Regions from separate parts of the Actinomadura kijaniata genome, predicted to be linked through region 1. Evidence: riboswitches for the same ligand, from Rfam matches in the RefSeq annotation. Region 1 holds a riboswitch; the other holds the start of a gene.
What was found. Region 1 has a riboswitch for cyclic di-AMP ahead of HNR61_RS08175 (VldE C-terminal domain-containing protein). Riboswitches for the same ligand answer to the same signal wherever they lie in the genome.

Region 1 (3,395 bases):
TTCGGCGCGCCCGGCAGCACGGGGTCGCCCCAGCCCACCACGACCGACGCCTCGTACCCGTCGGGCACGGTGACCTTGTCGTCCTGGTTGGGCGCGACCGGGGTGAAGCGCAGCCGGTGCCCGCCACCGCCGGGCCGGGCCGGGGCCGCCGGGGCGGCGGGCGCGGCGTACGCGGGGGCGGCGGAGGCGGCGGCTCCCGCGCCGACCACCAGCGCGCCGAGCGCGCCCGCCCGCAGCATCCCGCGCCGCGACAGATGGTCGGCCAGGATGTCGCCGAAGTAGGCGTTGCCGCTGGTGTTGGGCACCGGGTGGTCGCAGGCGTTGCCGCAACGGTACTTGCACGTGAGCGCGTCGCGTCCGCCGTGGCGCGGGACCGACAGAAGCGGGAGCGCGCGCCTGACCTGGCGTTCTGCCACGAATCCTCCTAGATGAACCGATTCGCGGAAACGCTAGGGAGCCCAGGGATGCGTTCGGTCAACGCCAGGTGAACGGAAGGGGCAGAAACGGCAAAAGCCCCTGGTGGAGCCGGGAGAGGTCCACCAGGGGCCGCGCGCCGGGGCCGGTCTAGTAGACCGAGATGTGGACGTGGTCGTAGTGGTTCGCGGTCACGCCGCCGCGGTTGCTCATGGAGCGCCAGCCGGGGCTGTGCATCGAGTAGATGCGCTGCCGCCAGATCACGTAGTTGATGCCGAGCCTGCGGCCGTGGGCGATGGCGTAGGCGGCGGCGCGGTCGCCGAGCGACTGGGCCGCGCCGGTCGCCATCTGGCCGCCGGTGGTCACCATGAAGTCGCAGGCCATGCCGCGGGCGTGGTCCTGGGGGTCGCCGGTGGTGCGCACGCAGCCGATCTGCGGGAACGGACCGGTCTCCCGGTCGAGCTCGTCCTTGACCTGCTTCATGCGCGGGGTGATGCCGCCCAGGCCGAAGGCCGGCGACTGCGGCTTGAACTTCTTCATCAGGGACTGGATGCGCCTCTTCTGCGACCGCAGGTCCGCGATCTCCTTCTCCAGCTCCTGGATCTTCCTGTCGGCCTCCTGCTTGGCCTTCTCCTGGTCGACGACGAGCTGCTGGATCTGCTGGACCTTGGCCGACTTGTTCTGCGCCAGGTGCGTGGACAGGCTCATCGCGGCCAGCACGTTGGAGGGGTCGCCGGCGGTGAGGACCTGGACGGTCGGGTCGCCGCCGCCGGTCATGTACTGGTTGGCGGCCAGCTCGGCGACCAGGTTCCGGGACGCGTCCAGCTCGGCGCGCAGGTCCTTGGCCCGCTGGATCGCCCGGTTGGCGTCGAACTGCACGTCCCGCAGCTTGGCCAGGTCGCCGCCGAGCGACCTCTCCAGCTGGTCGACCTGCTTGTTGAGCTGCCGGAAGCGGGCGTTGTCACCCGGCTCGGCCACCGCCGGCGGGGCGGTCGCGGTGGCACCGGCCAGCATCGGCACGGCTCCGGCGAGGGCCGCGAGGGCCAAGGCGGCGCGCCGACCGGGCCGACCCGTGCGCCGGCCGGTATGCGGGCCGGTGGAGGTGGGGGTCTCCACGTCGTCTCCTCTCCTCGGTCGCCTACCGGGTTAGCTGACGGGTTCGGGCGCGGAGGCCGCCCTGTCACCGCCCGGGCGGTGAGTTCACCCCGGCCGGGGACGGCCCGCGTCGTCCGCGGTCCGTCCCCGGCGAATGGGTCCCCGGCTCCCGGGCATGGGCCTCGGGACTCGGCTCGATCCGGCCGGCCCGCCCCGGCGCTCCGGGAGACGCGACCGACCGAAAGTCAACGAACGGCAACGAGACATCCGTCGCCTCGCCAAGATTAAACCCCGCTGGCCGATGGGGAGGCCCGGATGCCCGTGAGCCCGGCTCCCTGGTGGGAGCCGGGCCATCTTACGTGAGCGGACTCACAGATTGCTCTTGTAGAGCAGTCTGTTGGGAGTGCCGCGCGGGATTCGCCCGAGAGCGTTCGGGGTGGAGTTGCCGATGATCCACTTGAACACCGTGTCGGACGAGGCGGTCTTGCGGGTGCCCAGGTACAGCGCGGCGACCCCGGCGGCGTGCGGGGAGGCCATCGACGTGCCGGTGTCGCCGCCGCGGCGGCCGTTCGGGAGCGTCGAGTACACGCCGTAGCCGGGCGCGAAGACGTCCACGCAGCGGCCGTGGTCGGAGAAGGTGGCGCGGTTGTCGTACTTGGTGGACGCGCCGACCGCCATCACGCGGCTCGCCGAGGCGGGCGAGGACTGGCAGGCGTCGTTGCCCTCGTTGCCCGCCGCGACCGAGACGAACACGCCGGCCTTGGCCAGGTTGTCGGCGGCCTTGTTCAGGGCGGGGGAGACCGCCTCCACGCCGAGCGACATGTTGGCGACGGCGGGCTTGGCGGCGTTCAGGCGGACCCAGTTGAGCCCGGCGATGACGTCGGACAGCTCGCCGTTGCCCTCGCAGTCGAGCACCTTGACCGCGCGGAGCTGGACGCCCTTGGCGACGCCGTAGGTCTTGGACCCGATGGTGCCCGCCACGTGGGTGCCGTGGGACATGCAGCTCGGCGGCTCGTCCTTGAGGGCCGGGGCGGTCCAGGCGGCCTTGGCGCGCCCGCCGAAGTCGGGGTGGCGGACGTCGATGCCGTCGTCGATGACGTAGGCGGTGACCCCCTTGCCGGTGGACCGGTAGGTGTAGGTCTTGGACAGCTTCTCGCCGCGCTGGTCGATGCGGTCCAGGCCCCACGGCAGCGGGGCCTTCTGGGTGGTGAGCGCCTTGACCACGCGGTCGGGCTCGATCGCCTCGACGCGGCGGTCGTTGCGCAGCGCGTTGAGCTGCCCGGCGTCCAGCTTGGCGGCGAAGCCGTTGAGCGCGCCGCTCAGCTTCTCGATCCGGGGCTTGGCGCGCGACGCCGACCGGACCTGCCCGATGGGGCCGTCCAGGGACGCGCCGTCCTTCACCGTGACGATGTACTTGCCGGGGATCTCCGGGCTGTTCCCCGCGGCGGTCGTCTGGACCGGGACGGGGTCGCTGTCGGGCGCGGCCAGCACGGGCACCGTGGCGACCGCTCCGACGGCGGTGGCGACGGCGCCGACGAGCAGCGCCCTTCGGGGAGCAACGCGCAAAGGGGGGTCTCCTTCAGTCGCGCGGGCCCGCCCGGCGGGCGTCCCGCAGCAGAGATCGAAGAACTCGCTGGAGGCACCTTAATGGATCTATTGCGGGCTTAACCGGCGGGTTTCGCTTAATAACCGCAAAACGGACCCAAGGTGGCGGGACGCGGTGTGACCGAACTCACACGGAACCGGTGGGACGGCGGGGACGGAGGGGTCAGGTCTTGCGGAGCGTCGCCGCGTACCCCCGGGCGCTGCCGGGCTTGCTCCACTCGTAGCGCAGCGACCCGTCGCCGTTGCGGGTGACCCGGATGTTGCCCGCCGAGCACGGCTTG
Region 2 (3,395 bases), on a different contig from region 1:
GGCGCACCACTGGGCGTCGGTGTAGCCGTCCAGGGAGCCGCCGTCGCGCTTGACGGTCTCCTTGGCGCGCTCGGTCTTCTTGTACCAGTCCTGGAACTTGGTCTCGCCCGCGCCGTTCTCCTTGATCCCGACCTGGGACTCGGCGATCTTGATCGCGTCGGCGGCGGTGGGCCGCTTCTTGGCCTGCTGGGGCTTCTGGGCGGGCTTGGCCTGCTGCGCGGGCTTCTGGGCCGGCTGCTGGACCCGCTGCTGGGGCTGCTGCGGCGGGGCGGCGGCGGCCTTGACGACCGGCTGGGCGGCGGGCTTGGCGGCGGCGATGGCGGCCAGCGCGCCGCTGCGGGGGGCGTCCTTGCCCGGCATCGGGACCGAGGCGGAGGCGGTGGCGGCGGCGGTGCCGATCACGGCGGCGCCGACGGCGAGGGTGCCGCCGGTGCGGACGGCGATCCCGAGCGGGCTGGGCTTGCGGTGCTTGCCTGACACGAAGGTGACTCCTTGGCTTCCATACCGCCTACCGGGTTAGCTGACGGGTTCGGGCGTGGAAGCTGCCCTACGGCCGCGTCGTGGCGGCCGATTCACCCCAGGGGAGATTGGGTCCCCGGCTTCGCGCGCCCGGACAGGGCGCAACGGCGAACTCGGCGGTGGGCGCGTGCGCGCCCGTGACTACGGGTGGCTCCTCGATGAGGAGAAGGAGGGGGGAAGGGGCGTGACCGCCGGGAGGATGGGAGACGGGGTCGGCGGTCACGCCCGTGGTGTGAGGAGGCGCCGTCAGTAGGGACGGACGGCGCCGGCGAAGGTCCGCTTGCGGTAGCCGTCCAGCTTGACGACCTTCACCGAGCTCCCGCTGTGCGGGGAGTGGATCATGTGGAGGGTGTTGCCGGTCTTCTTGTAGACCAGGCCCACGTGCCGCTTGCCGTTGAAGAAGACCAGGTCGCCGGGGGCGAGGTTCTTCCAGGAGATCTTGTTCTTGACGGCGGAGTACTGCGATCCGGTCACGCGGGGCAGGGCGACCCCGGCCTTCTTGTAGGACCACTGCACCAGTCCGGAGCAGTCGAAGGCGTTGGGGCCCGAGGCGCCCCAGCGGTAGGGCTTGCCCTTCTTGGAGGCGGCGGCGCGCAGGGCCTTCTGGGCGAGCTTCTGGCGCTCGGCCCAGGACTTCGTCTTGGCCTGCTGCACGACCTTGGCCACGGGGGTGGCGGCGCTGGCCGAGGAGGTCCCGGCGACGGCGATCGCGGGGGTCAGGACGGCGGTGGCGGCCACGAGGCCGCCCGCCATGCGGGTCCGGCGGGAAATGCTGCTGGCAGCGTTGCTGGGCAGGGGTTGCTCCTTCTTCCAGACGCCTACCGGGTTAGCTGACGGGTTCGGGCTTGGAAGTCGCCCTACGGCGAGGCGGGCCGATGCGTGATCGGGAGGCCGCGCCGATTCACCCCGGGGTCGAGGCGGTTCCGGAAGCGATGTCCGGGACCGTGACCCAAGTGGGTCCCCGGTTCCGCGCACAGGCGGATTCGGCGTTGCCGACGCGTTCGAAAGGCGTGGTGAAGCCAGCCGGAGGCACGGGACCCTGTCGTCCCGCGTGAACGCGCGGCTTGGTTGTCATGGGCAGGGCGGCCGGTCATGCGGACCGGTGAACCGCCGGTGGCCTGGGCCCTCATGGTCCGCCGTGGCGCGCTCTCAGCGCCATGCACGCCGGTTCGCGTGCGCACGGTGCGGCCGGGCCGGCCGAAGGTCTCCCTGGGAGACGGCCGCGACGTCTGGACGACGCCGGGCGGGTGGCGACACGTGGGACGTGCCGTCCGGGGGTTGTCCGTCGTCTGGGGGACGACGTGCGGGGAGAGACACCTGGAAGGTGCCTCAGGTGCCCACAAGGTATCAAAGGTCCACGTGATGGCAAATGCCCGGCAAAAATGACAACGGACCAGGTCAAGCCTGGTCCGTTGTGAGCAAAAGCCCGTGCCGACAGGGGATGCGGCGTTACGGGCGGCTCGCGCCGTAGTAGGTCTGCGCGTAGTAGCCGGATGTGATGTCGACCACTTCGACGTTCTTGCCGGTACGCGGCGCGTGGATCATCTTGCCGCCGCCGACGAACATGCCGACGTGCCCCAGGTTGCGGAAGAACACCAGGTCACCGGGCCGCAACTGGCTCTTGTCGATGTGCCGGGTCGCGGCCCACTGGGAGTTGGTGGTGCGGGTGATGTTGACGCCCGCGGCCGCCCAGGCCTTCATGGTCAGACCCGAGCAGTCGTAGCCGCCCGGGCCGGTGCCGCCCCACACGTAGGGCTTGCCGAGCTGGGCGTAGGCGAAGTTGAGCGCCGCGCGGGCCGAGCCGCTGGCCGGGCCGTTGTAGGAGCCGCCGCCACCGGAGCGGGGCTTCTCCTCCTTCAGGCCCAGCTTGCGCAGCAGCTTCTTCTGCGCGGCGACGTTCTTCTCGACCTCGGCCTTCTGCTTCTTGAGCTCGTCGGCCTTCTTCTTGACCTCGTCGTAGGCGGCCTGCGCCTGGGCCTGCTCGCGGCGCAGCCGCTGCGCGGTCTCCAGGAACTGGCCGAGGTCGTCGCTGCGGTTGCGCTGCAGGTGGGTGAAGACCGCCGTCTGGTCCAGCACGGCCTGCGGGTCGCCGGTGCCGACGAAGCCCGCCACGTCGCCCGTGTCGCCCTTCTTGTAGGCGTTGTTCGCCATCTCGGCGATCCGGGCGCGCTGCCGGTCGAAGGCCTTCAGCTCGCTGGCACCGGCCTTCTTGGCCTCGGCGAGCTTGCGCTTGGCCTTCTTGAGGTCCTCGGAAACCTGGTTGTACTTCTCGACCAGGTCCTCGACCTTCTCGTTGAGCTTCTCGAGTTTCTTCTCTGCTTCCGCCGCGCTGGGCTTGGGAGCTGCGTGCGCGACCGCGACGGGAGTCGTCAGCGTCGCCGTCACGGTCAGGCAGGCAACCGCCGCCATCCAGCGCGGGGCGCCGGCCTTGAAGTCCTTGGCCACAGTCCGGTTCGCCCCTCTCGTCCAACGATGTCAGCGGACGACACTAGCGAGGGCGATCATGCGCCACAACTGAAACGATGGTATTCGCTGACCTTAAGCTCACTTTGTCCACTCAAGGTGACCGGATCATCACAGTTCGCGGGAGCCACGGAGGTCAGGGAGGCCGCGGTATGGCGAACGCCACACGCCGCCGGGCCCGGGTGGGCCGGGCGTCACGGTCAGGAGCGCCCCAGCCGCCGCAGCAGCAGCGTGGAGGGCGCGGGCCTGGCCCCGGCCCGCCGTGCCGCGTCGGCCACCTCGCGGTCGCTGGAGACCACCACCACGGCCCGGCCGGGCGGCTCGGCCCGCACCAGCTCCCCGATCATCTCGTCGGCGGTCTGCCCCGGCAGGCTGAACCGCACCCGCACCCCGCGCGGCGCCATGGTGGCCAC

Region 2: another riboswitch for cyclic di-AMP. It lies ahead of HNR61_RS37115 (C40 family peptidase); the one in region 1 lies ahead of HNR61_RS08175 (VldE C-terminal domain-containing protein).

Annotation. Positions count from the first base shown of each region.
Region 1 covers NZ_JACJIA010000002.1:219,631-223,025, reverse strand. Annotated here, with positions in the region: gene HNR61_RS08180 (PhoX family protein) at 1-416, opposite strand, end outside; gene HNR61_RS08175 (VldE C-terminal domain-containing protein) at 565-1,530, opposite strand; cyclic di-AMP (ydaO/yuaA leader) riboswitch at 1,534-1,714, opposite strand; gene HNR61_RS08170 (S8 family peptidase) at 1,879-3,075, opposite strand; gene HNR61_RS08165 (serine/threonine-protein kinase) at 3,278-3,395, opposite strand, start outside.
Region 2 covers NZ_JACJIA010000013.1:134,746-138,140, forward strand. Annotated here, with positions in the region: gene HNR61_RS37110 (CHAP domain-containing protein) at 1-480, opposite strand, end outside; cyclic di-AMP (ydaO/yuaA leader) riboswitch at 491-631, opposite strand; gene HNR61_RS37115 (C40 family peptidase) at 766-1,272, opposite strand; cyclic di-AMP (ydaO/yuaA leader) riboswitch at 1,319-1,518, opposite strand; gene HNR61_RS37120 (C40 family peptidase) at 1,969-2,964, opposite strand; gene HNR61_RS37125 (NYN domain-containing protein) at 3,183-3,395, opposite strand, start outside.